3 regions of the Pseudoalteromonas sp. MMG024 genome follow, and region 2 is predicted to be linked to each of the others. Evidence: predicted binding sites of a transcription regulator. Region 2 holds the regulator's gene; each other region holds the start of a gene.

Evidence for each region. Region 2 encodes FliA, which starts transcription of late flagellar genes. Its sites were predicted from a motif close to CTAAAGNTNNNNNNNNNNNNGCCGATA; they were not measured.
Region 1: flgM (flagellar biosynthesis anti-sigma factor FlgM) is a predicted target of FliA. The motif match lies at 3,526-3,552, and genes of this name have one in related genera.
Region 3: L1068_RS09415 (flagellin) is a predicted target of FliA. The motif match lies at 2,565-2,591, and genes of this name have one in related genera.

Annotation. Positions count from the first base shown of each region.
Region 1 is NZ_JAKFZO010000008.1:79,147-84,651, reverse strand. It holds gene flgC (flagellar basal body rod protein FlgC) at 1-353, opposite strand, end outside; gene flgB (flagellar basal body rod protein FlgB) at 356-760, opposite strand; gene L1068_RS09350 (protein-glutamate O-methyltransferase CheR) at 824-1,654, opposite strand; gene L1068_RS09345 (chemotaxis protein CheV) at 1,666-2,598, opposite strand; gene flgA (flagellar basal body P-ring formation chaperone FlgA) at 2,739-3,455, shown strand; gene flgM (flagellar biosynthesis anti-sigma factor FlgM) at 3,587-3,907, shown strand; gene L1068_RS09330 (flagellar protein FlgN) at 3,911-4,324, shown strand; gene L1068_RS09325 (LPP20 family lipoprotein) at 4,353-4,820, opposite strand; gene L1068_RS09320 (flagellar assembly protein T N-terminal domain-containing protein) at 4,932-5,505, shown strand, end outside.
Region 2 is NZ_JAKFZO010000013.1:106,701-112,205, forward strand. It holds gene L1068_RS13970 (chemotaxis protein CheA) at 1-315, opposite strand, end outside; gene L1068_RS13975 (protein phosphatase CheZ) at 330-1,103, opposite strand; gene cheY (chemotaxis response regulator CheY) at 1,120-1,503, opposite strand; gene L1068_RS13985 (RNA polymerase sigma factor FliA) at 1,554-2,270, opposite strand; gene L1068_RS13990 (MinD/ParA family protein) at 2,279-3,136, opposite strand; gene flhF (flagellar biosynthesis protein FlhF) at 3,129-4,511, opposite strand; gene flhA (flagellar biosynthesis protein FlhA) at 4,533-5,505, opposite strand, start outside.
Region 3 is NZ_JAKFZO010000008.1:93,179-98,683, forward strand. It holds gene flgK (flagellar hook-associated protein FlgK) at 1-282, shown strand, start outside; gene flgL (flagellar hook-associated protein FlgL) at 288-1,523, shown strand; gene L1068_RS09410 (flagellin) at 1,691-2,512, shown strand; gene L1068_RS09415 (flagellin) at 2,649-3,467, shown strand; gene L1068_RS09420 (flagellin) at 3,679-4,497, shown strand; gene L1068_RS09425 (flagellin) at 4,704-5,505, shown strand, end outside.

The DNA.
Region 1 (5,505 bases), on a different contig from region 2:
TGGTAATTACGTGATGCCGAAATCATATTTGCCATTTCTTCCACAACATTGACATTCGGCTTATAGATAAAACCATCTTTATCAGCCAGCGGATGCTCTGGATTGAATTCACGCTTTAGCGGTTTGTCACTTTCAACAATACCAAGCACCTTTACTCCAACCGCTTCACCTTGTTGCGCATTAACCGCTTTGCTCAACTCCGCAGAAAAAACAGGATGACGTGCACGGTAAGTTTCATCTGCACTTGAACTCACTGAGTTAGCATTAGACAAATTACTTGCAGTCGTATTTAAACGCACAGATTGTGCACTCATGCCAGTACCAGAAATGTTAAATACATTATATAGACTCATAATTATGCCCCTTGCCCACCTAGTGCTTTTTTCAAGCCTTTAAACTTACCGCCTAAAAAGTTAATACTCGCTTGGTACTCCATTGCGTTTTGAACATACTTACTACGTTCTTCCTGCATATCCACAGTATTACCGTCACCGGTATCAGGCTGAGTGGGTACTCGATACAAGGTGTTACTTTCTAAACTATTAATAGATAGATCGAAGTGTTTTTCGTGAGTGGTCGACAAGCGCTTAGATTGGCTCGATTTAGCCTGCTCAAGGGCTTTTGAAAAATCGATATCTCGCGCTTTGTAGTTTGGCGTATCTGCGTTAGCAATATTGGTTGCTAGCACTTCTGCTCTTTGCGAACGAGCAAGAGTAGCTTGCGGATGAATGCCGAGTGCTCTGTCAAAACTGATAGCCATAACTTCTCCAAAAAAGTGACTTTGAAGAAGTTATGCAAATAGTAAGCCAGAGCTACTAGCTAATTATTTTTTTTGATAAATGATACCAGGATTGCAGCGGATCATTTCAAAATCCTCGCTTAATCCGGTCATAGATTCAGACGCGCCTAGAAACAAATACCCTTTAGGGCTAAGGGCTTGGTGAAATTGTTTAATAATTTTCGCTTTAACTTCCGGTGAGAAATAAATCAGCACATTACGACAAAAAATGATTTCAAATTTCCCCATAAGAGCGTACGAATCTAACAAGTTTAAGTGACGAAAGCTCACCATCCGCTTTATATCATCGTTCACTTTTGCCATACCGTGATCTGAATCCGTAAAAAACTTGCGACGTCTTTCAGGTGAAAGACCTCGTGCCAGCGCAAGCGAATCGTATTCAGCATTTTTACAGATATCTAACATGGTGTTAGATATATCTGTACCAACAATATTAACGCCCGCTAGCGCCCCAGGCTTTGACTGCTTAAATTCAGCTGCACTCATAGCGATTGAATACGGTTCTTGTCCAGAGGAACTTGCAGCAGACCAAATTTTAATAGGTCTACGCAGCTCCGAAAGTTCAGGGAAAAGTTTATTCTTAAGCAATTCGAATGGATATGTATCACGAAACCACAGGGTTTCATTAGTTGTCATTGCATCAACAACTGCAGCCCTTAACTGACGTTCACGCGGGCTAAGCGTTTTAGTCACTAATTCAGATAAAGAGTCGACATCAAACCTTGCCATTAAAGGTGCAAGACGGCTCTTTACTAGATACTGTTTATTGTCACCTAGTACAATGCCACATTGCTGTTCTAAAAAGCTTTTAAATTGCTGATATTCTTTATCATCTAAGTTTTTGTTCAAGTTTATTACTCGCTGGTCTAATCTTCATGAACCCACTTTTTAACCGCAGTAGCTAACTCGTCTGGGTTAAACTTCGCAATAAAATCATCAGCTCCGACTTTTTCAACCATCGCCTGATTAAATACACCACTGAGTGATGTATGTAATATAACATGAAGCGGTGCTGTTCTGGGATCAGCCTTTAGTTCGGCTGTTAGCGTATATCCATCCATTTCTGGCATTTCTACGTCTGAAATAAGTAGCGCTACTCGTTCAGTGACCACACTTTGGCAATCTTTCTCGGCAATTTCTTTCAGGCGAATTAGCGCCTCGCGTCCATTTTTTGCCACCTCAGTTTGCACACCTAAAGGCTCAAGTGCACGTTTCACTTGGTTTCTCGCAACTGTCGAATCATCGGCAATAAATACAATACGCTCACCAAGGTCTTTTTGCATTTCACCATCTGAAACCAAATCAGCGCTCACCTCGGTGTTTACTGGGCAAATTTCATTCAGTATCTTTTCTACATCCAGTATTTCAACGAGTTCCTTTTCGATTTCAGTTACTGCAGTTAAATACGAATAACGCCCCGAACCTGACGGGGGTGGCATAATTGATTCCCAGTTGATATTAACGATACGTTCAACCGAGTCGACTAAAAAGCCCTGTACTGAACGGTTATATTCAGTAATGATAATAAAACAATCTTTTGTATCTTGGATCCCTGGACCACCAATAGCTAACGAAAGATCGATAACCGAAATTGTTTGCCCACGTATATGCGCCACACCTTTAACATAATGATTAGATTTTGGCATTGCCGTTAAGTTAGGACACTGTAAAACCTCACGTACTTTGAACACGTTAATTCCGAACCGCTGCCTGCCTTTTAACTTAAACAGCAACAACTCTAGCCTATTTTGACCTACGAGTTGCGTTCGCTGATTAACCGAATCTAAAATGCCTGCCATTTCAATCTCCTAACTTGAAGCAATGAAAAGGAATACTTCTTGCTTCTTTGTTATTGTACTACCGTATAACATTGATGTGCCATAATTTTGACACTCGCTAGTTATACCTTGTTTTACCCATAAAGCATAGTCGAAACATTATGAGTTTGTTTAAAAAAAATCTTTATTTCTTTATTTTAATACAAATTGCTGCGCTTGCTATGACTTCACTCAAAGCAAAGGTTTACAGTAAGTTAGAATTGCAGCAAATCGCAATAGATTATGTTGCGGATAATAGACAACCCAACCCTAACCGACACCCGAATTCGCAGTTGTCAATTACGGCATTACCGCTCGATACTCGTATCAAAACACGAACATGTCAGCGCGAGTTGCAAGTAAGTGCCGCAAACCCTATCAATACTAATCGGCAATCTACTATAAAAATTAAGTGTTTAGATCAAAATAATTGGCAAGTTTTTGTGCATGTGAAGCAATTGGAGCTCGTTGAAGTGATTACGGCAGCACAAGGGATCAGTAAAGGGCAACGAATTACCGCACAACATTTAACCAGCAAGCAAGTTGCAAAACACTTAACGCGTTCGAATCAATTTAAATCGAGTACTAACTTAATAGGTAGCCGGAGTAAACGAAATGTTCGTACGGGACAAACTATCAACTACAATTATATTTGTACTATTTGTAAAGGCGATAAAATTACTATTTTGGCAAGCTTTAAAGGCATGACAATTAAAACGCAAGGTGAAGCGCTTGAAGATGGCCGCATAGGCGACAACATTAGTATTCGCAATGTAAAATCTAAAAAGAAAATTCAGGCAAGAGTTTTAAACACTGAGCTGGTAAAAGTCACAATTTAACGCTGTACTCTAGTAGAAATTTCAGGTTAAATAAGAGGTTACAAATTTAATAAAAATAGTGCATTTTTTATTAAAGGTTGTACCCGAGATGCCGATACATAAGATGTGAAATCTTAGTAGAGAGAACTGTCATGGTTAATCAAATAAATCAAGGCTCAAACAGCCAAGCAAACGTCAGGCTTGAAAGCTCTAAGCAGCAAGCGTCTGAAACTGCTAATAAACAAGTGCAAGTGAATACTGCTACGGCAAAAGCAACTAGCGATTCAGTGAGCATTACACCGCAAGCTCAACAGCTTAAAAAGCTAAATGAAAAAGCGGAGCAATCATCAGGTATTGATGAGAAAAAAGTAAACGAGCTGAAAAAAGCGATCGCTAACGGCGAATACAAAATTGACGCAGAGAAACTTGCTGAAAATATCAATAAACTTGAATTTAAACTTTTCGGTCGATAGTTTATGAATCTAGAACAGATATTAGCGCAACAACTTGATGAGTTGAATACTATGGCTGACATCCTAAAGCAGGAATTAGAAGCTATAGTTGCGCGCGATCATGAATCGTTGATATCTGTTGTTGAAAGCAAAGTTACATCGTTGCAGTCAATTCAGCAACGTGACCAACACATTGCCAAATTAATTGATCAAGACGGTATTAATAAAGCTGAATACCAGCCAACAATCAACCAAATTAATCAGGTATTAGTTGACTGCAAAAAGCAGAATGACGTGAATCAAGTAGCAGCAAATCAAAGCCAGATTGCTTCACAAAAATTAAAAAATATCTTGTTTGGTAAAAGTCATACCGGATACGACAAAACGGGCAAATCTTTCTCTCTACCTAACCCGATTGCTCGCGGGCTAAAAGCGTAATCTGAATTTACTAAAAAAAAGTAACCTGCTAGTAGTAGGTTACTTTTTTTACGTTTCTTGGTTTTGTTTGACCAATGTATAAGTCATGTACCAATTTCATATCTAGCTCAACTTCTGTCGCATACGTATCACCCACAGCGTAGCTTTTGGTCACTTTCGCACCACGTACAACACCTTGCACACGTACTTTCAAAGTATCATTACTAGCGATTAGGCCTTTAACGCTCGTTTGCGCGTCAACTTTTTGTCCGTAAACTTGTTCCGCAAGCTCACGATAAGCCTCAAGCTTTGATGCCTTCATTGCCATAATCGATTTTTGCTCTGTTGTTGTACCCGGTTGCAAACTGATCGGTGCATACCCTACCGCATACAGCACTGGGTAGTTATCTGGTGTTTGGTATTCATATTCAATATGTTTATCAAACAGTTGGCTACAGCCACCTAATAAATATAAGCTCGTTACCAGAGTTGATGTTTTGAAAATTGATTTCAACATGTTGCCACCATACAAATGCATATTAAATTTGAATTAGCAATTTTCGCGCCACTGTATAGTTTGGTACAGAAATTGAATATACAAACTAAGGTTTAAATTGAGAGCTGCGCTATGCGACATCTAGTATTACTTCTTTTTATTGTGAGCTTTTCGTCTCATGCAATTTGGTATGAATCAACCGGCCAAGCCAAAATACGCAATGGTAATGCTGAACAAGCTCGAATGATGGCAACCGAAAACGCTATTCAGCAAGCTCTACTTTTTTCTGGTGCGCAAGTGACTAGTCTGCAGCAAGTGGTAAATGGTATTTGGCAAACACCAAGCACCCAAGTTTACTCCCATGGCGCAATCGATCAGATTGAAGTAATTGATGAGATTCAATCAGACAACACGCTCTCAATTACACTTAGGCTTGATATTTTAGACAATAGCGAGACTTGCCAAAATTCATCGATTAAAAAGAATGTGGCTCTAACAAGAACCGGTTTTAAAACTCCGAGCCATGCAACTTATGGTCAAATTTTTGAATTACCAAAAGCATACAGCGAAAAGCTCGCAAAGCATTTGTATCAGTTTACCCATTTATTCAACACAAAAGCCGATATAAATCGTAAACTTAATACCAAAAACCTGTTTACCGCGCATTTTGATGCCAACTCAAGCGTCCTTATTCAACAAATTGCCG
Region 2 (5,505 bases):
GTGAGCAAACATTTCATTGATGGTATCAAGTGCCTGTAAAATCACATCCATTAATTCAGGAGTAACCCTGCGTTGGCCTTGTCGTAAAACATCGAAAATATTTTCTGCGCCGTGACATGCATCGACTAGCTCTGTCATAGACAAGAAGCCAGCGCCCCCTTTTACGGTATGAAACCCTCTAAATATCGCATTCAGTAAATCAGCATCTTCTGGATTATTTTCCAGCTCAACTAACTGTTCTGAGAGCAACTCTAAGATTTCACCGGCTTCGACTAAAAAGTCTTGTAAAATATCTTCATCGACATCAAAGCTCATGCATTTTTCTCCGATTAGAAGCCCAAACTAGACAGCAGATCGTCTACTTCATCTTGACCTGAAACCACATCTTCACGTGATTCAGCATTTATAATTGGACCTTCAGCTACTTGGTCTAATTCACCATCAGCAACCATTTGTTGTTCTTGTTGTATTGTCGTTTCAGGCGACTCATCATGTTCTACAGGTGTGCCAAACACGGTTAACATATGAATCAGGCTATCTTCGACTTCGCGGACAAGCTCGATCACACGTCGAATAACTTGACCTGTGAGGTCCTGATAACCTTGGGCCATGAGCACTTCTGTCATTAATGCATTTAATTTATCAGAATTAGTTTTTGCTTCGTCCATAAAGCCGTTTAGCTCATGACATAACACTTTAAACTCACCAACTTTAAGATCTCGCGACATTAATTTGTCCCATTTGGGCTTAATATTGTTGAGACCTGTTTGCAAGTTATCGGCAATAGGCAGCGATGCTTCAACGGCGTCCATCGTTGTATTCGCAGCTTGCTCTGTCATTTCCATAACATAATTGAGACGTTCTTTTGCGTCAGGAATAGACTCATTTGTTAACGCCGATAAAGTGGTATCAAGTTGAAAATTTTTCAATGAATCATGCAGTTGACGAGTTAGTTTGCCTACCTCACCAAATAATTCATCTTGCTCAATTGCCGTAACTTGCTTTAGCAGCTCTTGCGCTTGTTGTTGCTCATCGTTTTCAAGAAACGCAACTAGCTGCTTAGCTTGTTCTAAGGTAATTTGAGGCGCAGCACTTGCTGACATAAACCTCTCCTTCCCGTTAGCCTAAACGCTCAAAAACTTTATCAAGCTTTGTTTTAAGCGTTGCTGCTGTAAATGGTTTAACGATATAACCGTTTACACCTGCTTGTGCTGCAGCAATGATCTGCTCTTTTTTGGCTTCCGCAGTTACCATTAGTACCGGTATGTGTTTTAGACTGTCATCCGCGCGAATCGCGCGCAGCAAATCTATACCTTGCATACCTGGCATATTCCAATCCGTAACTACAAAGTCAAACTCTTGGTTTTGCAGCATAGGAAGCGCAGTGCTACCATCGTCTGCTTCTTGCACGTTTGTGAAACCAAGATCTCTTAACAGGTTTTTAATGATTCTTCTCATCGTTGAAAAGTCGTCAACTACAAGAATTTTCATGTTTTTATCCAAAATATCCTCCAGTGAGGTATGCACCTAATTGTTTACTTACTACTTTTATTCTATATCCAGTCATGGACTTTTGCTTTAAGGCGCACCATGGCCTGACTATGTATTTGGCTCACCCTTGATTCACTCACTTCAAGAATTAGCCCAATTTCTTTTAAATTCATTTCATCATTGTAGTAAAGTGACAGCACTAACGCTTCTCTTTCTGGCAAAGTTTGTATTGCCTCTACTAACGCTTTATTAAATTTATCTTGTTGAATATCAACTAATGGATTTTGTTCTTTATTGCCAAGCCCTGCGTCGATGACATCTTCATCAACACCGAGATCTTCAATGCCGATAATTTTACCATTGCTTATATCCCTTAGAATATGATGGTACTCATCTAGCGTAATATCAAGTTTTTCAGCTACTTCACTGTCTTTTGGTTCACGCCCGAGTGATGATTCTAGCTGATTTATGACCGCGGCGACTTCACGGGCGTTTTTATGTACTGAGCGAGGTACCCAGTCCCCTTTGCGCGTTTCATCGATTATTGCACCGCGAATACGAATACCCGCATAGGTTTCAAAGCTCGCACCTTTACTGCCATCAAAGTTCTTAGCAGCCTCGATTAGTCCTATCATGCCCGCCTGAATAAGGTCTTCGACAATCACGCTTGCCGGCAGACGCGCTAAAATATGGTAGGCAATGCGTTTAACCAACGGCGTATGCTGTTCGACAAGTTGCGATAATTGATTTTGATTAGCATAGGCAGCGGTTCTTTTCATAGGCGTTCCTAATTACTAACCAGTTTCTCAATGAAAAACTCTAGGTGTCCTGACGGCTGATTTGGAATTGGCCAGCTCGCCGCTTTAGTTGCAAGTGCTTTGAACGCAATTGCTGCAGGCGATTTTGGAAATACGTCAACAATGGTTTTTTGTTTACGAATCGCTTTTCGAATATTTTCATCAAATGGAACTGTCGCGACTAGCTCAAGTGATACATCTAAAAAGCGGTCGGTTACTTTTGATAATTTTGCGAAAAGCTCTTGGCCTTCTTTTAAGCTGCGTACCATATTCGCAACTATTTTAAATTTGTATACACCGTGCTCACGACTTAACACTTTAATCAGTGCATAAGCATCGGTTATTGACGTTGGTTCATCACACACAACAACAAGCACATCTTGTGAAGCGCGAGAGAAACTAAGCACCATATCTGAAATACCGGCCGCTGTGTCAACGACTAGTACATCATAGTGTGAGTCTAATTCGCCAAAAGCGCGAATAAGGCCAGCATGTTCAGATGGTGTTAATTCCACCATGTTTTGAGAGCCAGATGTCGCAGGTACAATTTTCATACCGTATGGCCCTTCAACTAAAATATCTTCGAGGTCACATTCACCTGAAAGCACGTGAGAAAGGTTGCGCTCTACACGCAAACCCAGCATTACATCACAGTTTGCTAAACCCAAATCGGCATCGAGTACCAGTACTTTTTGGCCTTGCTGAGCCATGGCAATTGCCATGTTAAGAGAGACATTGGTTTTTCCAACACCCCCTTTACCTCCAGTTACCGCAATTACTTTTACAGCCTTGTTGTTGTTTTTCATTTTCCGCAGGCCACTAGCTTGATCTAATTCTGGGTTAATCATACATTCCTACTGCTTGATGCGCCATGCTTGATGCACGTCTTGCTTGCGCGTTTGTTCGTTTTGCATACAGCTGCTGAGCTTTGCTGACCAATTTTTCCGCATTTGCCACACGAATGTCCTCTGGTACACGCTGCCCATTGGTAAGATAGCCTATTGGCAGACGATTTTGAATGGCTACACTGATAATTTCACCTAAACTTAGACATTCATCAAGTTTTGTGAAGATACAACCACTTAACTGTACCTGTTTGAACTGTTTAATCGCCTCTTGCTGTACTTCAAGCTGTGCTGTTGAACTTAACACAAGGTAACTGCGAATATCTACTCGGCTATTGCGCATTAACGTGTTGAGTTGCTCAGTCAAACGTATATCTCGTTGGCTCATTCCTGCTGTATCAATTAATACTAGACGCTTATTTCTTAAATGATAAAGAATTTCAGTGAGTTCTTCTGCATTTTTAACTTGCTTTACTGGGCAGCCAATAATGCGACCATAAGTCGATAATTGCTCATATGCGCCAATACGATAAGTATCTGTTGTGATTAGCGCAATATTGTTGGCGCCAAATTTTTGTGCGCCAAGCGCAGCTAGCTTTGCAACTGTGGTAGTTTTACCCACACCAGTAGGACCAACTAGCGCATATACGCCGCCACGACGCAAAATCTCATTATTTGCAGTGTATAGCTGTTTGCTCAGCATATTAAGTGTTTCTTGCCACGCTTGACGCGGTGCTACATCATCTGGAATAAAACACGCAAGCTGGTCCGCTACTGCCTCACTGATACCCATGCCTTTCAAACGGTCAAGTAAAAGAGCACGAGTTGGGTCACGGCGCGCCATATCTTCATTCATTAAACCAGAAAGTTGGTGCTCAAGTAACTGTCTGATCGATGCCATTTCATCACGCATCGCTTGCATTTCATCAAGCGACTGAGCTTGGTTACCATAACTGCTTTGTTGCTTTGGCTTAGCAAAGTTATCGAGGGCATCTTGCTGTGTCGATGTGAGTGAATCATCGTCATCAAACCAATTACGAGGCTGCTTTGGCTCAGGTGCTTTATCAAATTGAGGTGATTTTTTCGCTTGGCGCTCAAGTAATGCCGATAAACTATCTGCTACCGCTGCTTGTTTTTCAGGGGTCGCTGTTTGTGGTTTTGGCTTAACAAAATTATTACTAAAACGAGGCTTTTCTTCGCTTAACTTAGGCGCTGCAGGTGCAGCTTGAACTGACTTTTCATAATCAACAGCTGCCACAATTTCAACACCATCAGCCATGCGCTTATTTGACATGATAACTGCATCAGGACCTAGCTCATGCTTTACTTCATTCAATGCGCTGCGCATATCTTTAGCAAAAAAACGTTTAATTTTCATGTGACACCTCGTCTCTACTTATCACTGTTGACCGACTGAGCAAACAATTTTGATCTGTTTTTCTTCAGGTACTTCCTGATATGACATCACGCGCAAACCCGGTAGGCTGTGTTTCACAAATCGCGATAACACGCTGCGCAACATACCTGATGTCAACAGTATTGAAGGTTCACCTGCCATTTCCTGGTTTTGATGCGCATCGCCGAGAGAATTTTGTAGTCTTTCTGCGAGCCCTGGCTCAATGCCAGCACCTTCGTCACCTGCACTTTGAAGGGACTGATGCAACATCTGTTCCAACTCAGGTGCCAATGTTATGACAGGGATTTCTGGTGCGTTACCAGCAACGTCTTGAACGATTAATCGACGTAGTGAAATTCTAACTGCAGCCGTTAGTACGTCTGGGTCTTGGCTACGAGGGCCGTACTCAACGAGGGTTTGAACAATCGAGCGCATATCGCGAATTGGCACACCTTCATTAAGTAAGTTTTGCAGTACTTTTACAATGGTAGTGAGCGGTAAAATATCGGGTACTAAGCCTTCAATTAAACGCGGATGTGACTTGGCTAGCATATCAAGTAAGTTTTGAACTTCTTCATGGCCTAATAACAAGGCTGCGTTATTGTGCAATAACTGAGAAATATGTGTTGCAACCACAGTTGCAGCATCAACCACGGTATAACCAAGTGATTGTGCTTCGTCTTTTTGTTCTGGCGCAATCCATACTGCTTCTAAGCCAAATGCAGGGTCTTTGGTCGCAACGCCTTTTACTTCACCAAATACTTGGCCTGGGTTAATCGCCAATTCGTTATTGTGTTTTAATTCACCGTTACCACTGGAAACCCCCATTAATGTGATGCGGTATTCGTTCGGATCTAGCTCTAAATTGTCTCGAATATGAACCGGCGGTACTAAAAAGCCAAGCTCTTGAGATAACTTTTTACGCACCCCTTTAATGCGGCTCAGTAATTCACCACCTTGTGCTTGGTCGACAAGT
Region 3 (5,505 bases), on a different contig from region 2:
AGTGCTATCGTAACCAATGGTGATAACCTCACTAAGATTAATGAAGCATACGGTAATATAGTGACTGATGTTGGTATGAAAACTGCGCAAGCTAAAACCAATCAAGTGGCATTTGATGCGTTAGCTAATCAATCTAATGCGTGGTATGAGTCGATTTCAGGTGTAAATTTAGACGAAGAAGCGGCTAACTTATTACGTTATCAACAATCTTATGCGGCAGCGGCAAAGATCTTAAGTACCGCAAGCACAGTGTTTGACACAATACTTAATGCAGCGAGGTAGTCGAGATGCGTTTATCGAATAATATTATGTATCAAAATAGCCTCGATAGTATTTTGAGTGGCCAAGAGAAACTTGTAGATTCTCAACTGAGAGTGAATACGCAGAAAAAGGTACTAACAGCAGCGGATGATCCCGCCGCTATGGCACAAGCGAACTTGATTACGAAAAAACTAGAACTGAATGACCAGTTTGACAAGAATATGAGTTTCTTACGCGGGCGCTTAGAAGTAGAAGAAAATGCGCTAAAAAGTATGAATACGCAAATAGAGCGAGCACGCGAACTTTCTATTCAAGCTGGTAATGGTGCATATACTCACACCGACCGTGAGGGTATTAGTAAAGAACTAGCTGAAATTCAAAAAAGTTTACTTGATTTGATGAATACGCGCTCTGAAGATGGGCGTTTTATTTTCTCTGGTTTTCAAGATAGTAAAGCGGCTTATTCTTACGATAGTGCTAGTCAAACTTATACATACAACGGCGATCAGGGTAATCACTCGATTCAAGTTGCTACTTCAACTTATATTCAAGCTACTGACAATGGTGCAGATTTGTTTGAAAAAACGAAAGCGCGGCTAAATGTTGCCAGTAATGCGATGACAATATTGCCGGGGGCAATTACCGCGGGCAGTGTGTATGTTAAGCAACAAGCTGAATTTGATCAATTTCACGCTAACTATTATGACCCGCTCACACCCGCGAATAATACTTTCAATGTAGTCGTTACGGCTGGCGCACCAGATCAGTACGAGATCAGACAAAATGGCTCGCCACTAGTACCTGCTGTCACTGGAGATTTTACCGGTGAGTCAATAGAATTTGCTGGCATGGAGATATCGCTACAAGGTGCTGCGCCAGGGCAAGCTGATTTTACGCTAGAAACACCTACCAACAAGAACATTTTAAACACATTAGAAGGGCTTATTTCGGTACTTGAAAATCCTGCAAGTACGCAGGCTCAATTGCAAGAGACGCTTGCAGATTCAGTTGTAGAGTTAGATAATGCGCAAGAGGCAATTACTTTCACCCGGGCAAGTATTGGGGGGAGATTAAATGCCGTTACAAGGAATGAAAATGCCAATTCCGGAGAGGAAATCGTAAACGTTGCCACCAAGGCAAGTTTATTAGAGGCCGATATGGCTGAAGCAATCAGCGAATTGAAGAAAAATGAAACCGCGCTACAGGCCGCGCAAGCGACATTTGGCCGAGTTTCAGGTTTAACTTTGTTTGATTATATATAAGTTGGCACGTTTAATGCTTTTAAGTTAGTGCGTCAAAGACGCAACTTAGTGCAAACGTTAAAGTTCGCTTTAACAAAGCACTTCCCGTCATGAGAGCCGGGAGTACTAACAGTAGCGCAAAGAAGGAGAGAGCTTTGCGCCACTGTATTCTAACTTAGGAGAAAAAAATGGCTTTATATGTAAATTCCAATATAACGTCACTTAATGCTCAAAGGCAGTTAGCGAACTCAACCAATGCATTAAGTACTTCGTTCCAACGTTTATCATCAGGTCTTCGTGTTAATAGTGCAGCAGATGATGCGGCAGGTTTGCAAATAGGTACTCGTTTACAATCGCAAGTAAATGGTGCTAATCAAGGTGCACGTAACGCAAATGATGGTATTTCACTGTCGCAAACCGCAGAAGGTGCGTTAGAAGAAACAACAAACATGCTACAACGTATGCGTGTTTTATCAATTCAATCGGCAAATGGTTCAAACACAGATTCAGACCGTGATGCGCTGCAAAAAGAATTTGCTGAATTACAATCTGAAATAGACCGTGTGGCAACAGATACAACGTTTGGTGGCGTAAATATCTTAAACGGTACATACGACACAGATTATCAAGTTGGTCCTGATGCGAACCAAACGATTCAGGTGAAAATTACCACCAATATGAACACAACAGGGCTTGCTCTTTCGGATGATTCAATCAGTACTGCGGCAGGAGCTCAAACTGCAATTGCAGCACTTGATGATGCTTTGTCTACAGTAAATGCTGTACGCGCTGATCTAGGTGCGAAACAAAACCGCTTTAGTTCAACTATTCGTAACTTAAAAAGTGTTGCTGAAAATGTTTCAGCATCGAAGTCTCGTATTATGGATACAGACTTTGCGGCGGAGAGTGCGGCATTAGCACGTAATCAGGTTCTGCAGCAAGCATCGAGCACAATGTTGGCGCAAGCTAACCAACAACCTCAAATCGCGTTGTCACTTCTTCAGGGATAATAGCTCTAAAGCCCTTGATTTATCGGGGGCTTTAAATTTTATTAAGTTTTTTCTAAAGTCATTTTCATTGTTGTCGATATCTTAATCAAACGAGTTGTTTGGCGGTAAACACCGCAGATAGAAGAGGGCGAGAATCATGGCTTTATATGTAAATTCAAACATCACATCATTGAACGCACAGCGTCAATTATCAAATTCAACAAACGCGTTAAGCACGTCTTTCCAGCGTTTATCATCTGGTTTACGTGTTAACAGTGCAGCGGACGATGCAGCAGGTTTACAAATTGGTACACGTTTACAATCGCAAGTAAATGGTGCAAACCAAGGCGCACGTAACGCGAACGATGGTATTTCACTAGCTCAAACAGCAGAGGGTGCGCTAGAAGAAACATCAAACATGTTGCAACGTATGCGTGTTTTATCGATTCAATCGGCGAATGGTTCAAACACTGATTCAGACCGTGATGCACTACAAAAAGAGTTTGCTGAATTATCAGCAGAGATAGACCGTGTAGCAAGTGATACAACGTTTGGTGGTGTAAATATCTTAGATGGTACATACGATACAGACTATCAAGTAGGACCAGATGCGAACCAAACAATTCAGGTGAAAATTACCACTAACATGAACTCAACTGGCCTTGCACTTTCAGATGATTCGATTAGTACAGCAGCAGGTGCGCAAACAGCGATTACAGCACTAGATGATGCTTTATCGATTGTAAATGGTGTGCGAGCTGACTTAGGTGCGAAGCAAAACCGTTTTAGTTCGACTATTCGTAATTTAAACAATGTTTCAGAAAACGTATCGGCGTCGAAATCACGTATTATGGATACAGACTTTGCGGCGGAGAGTGCGGGTCTTGCTCGTAATCAGGTGCTACAACAAGCATCAAGCTCAATGTTAGCCCAGGCAAATCAACAGCCACAAATCGCATTATCCCTAATTGGTTAACACTCTCTCCTAATTAATCAAGTTAGTACTCCCTCTCTCATAAGAGCAGCCATTTGGCTGCTTTTTTTATTTTGTGATTTAAAAAAGTGCAAAAAATTACAGGTTTTTTCTAAAGAAATTATTCCCACTGTCGATATAGTTTTTAGTTAAAGAAATTAATTAGATAACAGTTCTTTTTAGCATAATTGCTTAGAACTAGAGGGTGAACATTATGGCTTTATATGTAAATTCAAACGTCACATCATTGAACGCACAGCGTCAATTATCGAATTCAACAAATGCGTTAAGCACGTCCTTCCAACGTTTGTCATCTGGTTTACGTGTTAACAGTGCAGCAGATGATGCGGCTGGTCTTCAAATTGGTACACGTTTACAATCGCAAGTAAATGGTGCAAACCAAGGCGCACGTAATGCAAACGATGGTATTTCACTATCGCAAACAGCGGAAGGTGCGCTAGAAGAAACATCGAACATGCTGCAGCGTATGCGTGTTCTGGCAATTCAATCAGCAAATGGTTCAAATACAGCATCAGATCGTGCAGCATTGCAAAAAGAGTTTTCTGAGCTATCGAGTGAAATCGACCGTGTAGCAAGTGATACAACGTTTGGTGGTGTAAATATTTTAGATGGAACATTTACAGCTGATTTCCAGGTTGGTCCAGATGCGAACCAAGTGATCAATGTCGCTATCGCAACAAGTATGGGGGCAACAGGTTTAGCTGTAAACGATGACACAATTGCGACTGCATCTCAGGCTCAGACAGCGATTACCGCAATTGATGACGCTTTGTCTACGGTAAATGGTATACGTGCAGATCTCGGTGCGAAGCAAAACCGTTTTAGCTCGACTATTCGTAACTTGAATAATATTTCTGAAAATGTGTCAGCGTCTAAGTCACGTATTTTAGATACGGACTTTGCGGCTGAAAGTGCAAGTCTTGCGCGTAACCAGGTGTTACAACAAGCATCAAGCTCAATGTTAGCGCAGGCAAATCAACAGCCTCAGATAGCACTATCACTAATTGGTTAATACTCTCTCCTAATTAACTAGGTTAGTACTCCCTCTCATACAAAACGGCCAAATGGCCGTTTTTTACTTTTCGTTAAAAAAAATTAAAAAAAAGCTAAAGGGTTTTAGGCGGCCGCCGATAACGAAGATGGGACAGAAAACTATCTGTAGCTTACTCTCTCTCTTGCTACTGATAGTTCCTATGTTAATTATTATTGGAGGCTCTCATGGCTTTAAGTGTTAACTCAAATATAATGTCTTTGAATTCTCAAAGACAACTCTCTCGTTCGAGCGAGGCATTATCAACATCATTCCAGCGTTTATCGTCTGGTTTACGTGTAAACAGTGCAGCAGATGATGCGGCAGGTTTACAAATTGGTACACGTTTAAACTCGCAAGTACAGGGTTTGAACCAAGGTGCACGTAATGCGAACGATGGTATTTCACTATCGCAAACAGCAGAAGGTGCGTTGGAAGAAACCTCGAACATGTTGCAACGTATGCGTGTACTGGCAATTCAATCAGCGAATGGTTCAAACACTGATTCGGATCGTGATGCACTGCAAAAAGAATTCACAGAGCTATCTGCTGAGATTGATCGTGTTGCAAGTGATACGAGCTTTGGTGGTGTAAATATTTTAGATGGTACGTACGACACAGACTTCCAAGTTGGTGCTGATGCAAACCAGACTATTACGTTAAAAGTAACGACAAATATGAACTCAACAGGACTTGCGCTTTCTGATGACTCTATCAGTACTGCTGCAGGCGCACAAACAGCTATAGGTGCACTAGATGATGCGTTGTCAACAGTGAACGGTGTGCGTGCTGATCTTGGTGCGAAGCAAAACCGTTTTAGTTCGACTATTCGTAACTTAAACAACGTAGCAGAAAATGTAGCAGCGTCTAAGTCACGTATCATGGATACAGACTTTGCAGCAGAAAGTGCGGCATTGGCGCGTAACCAAGTATTACAACAGGCTTCAAGCTCAATGTTAGCGCAGGCTAACCAGCAGCCGCAAATTGCGT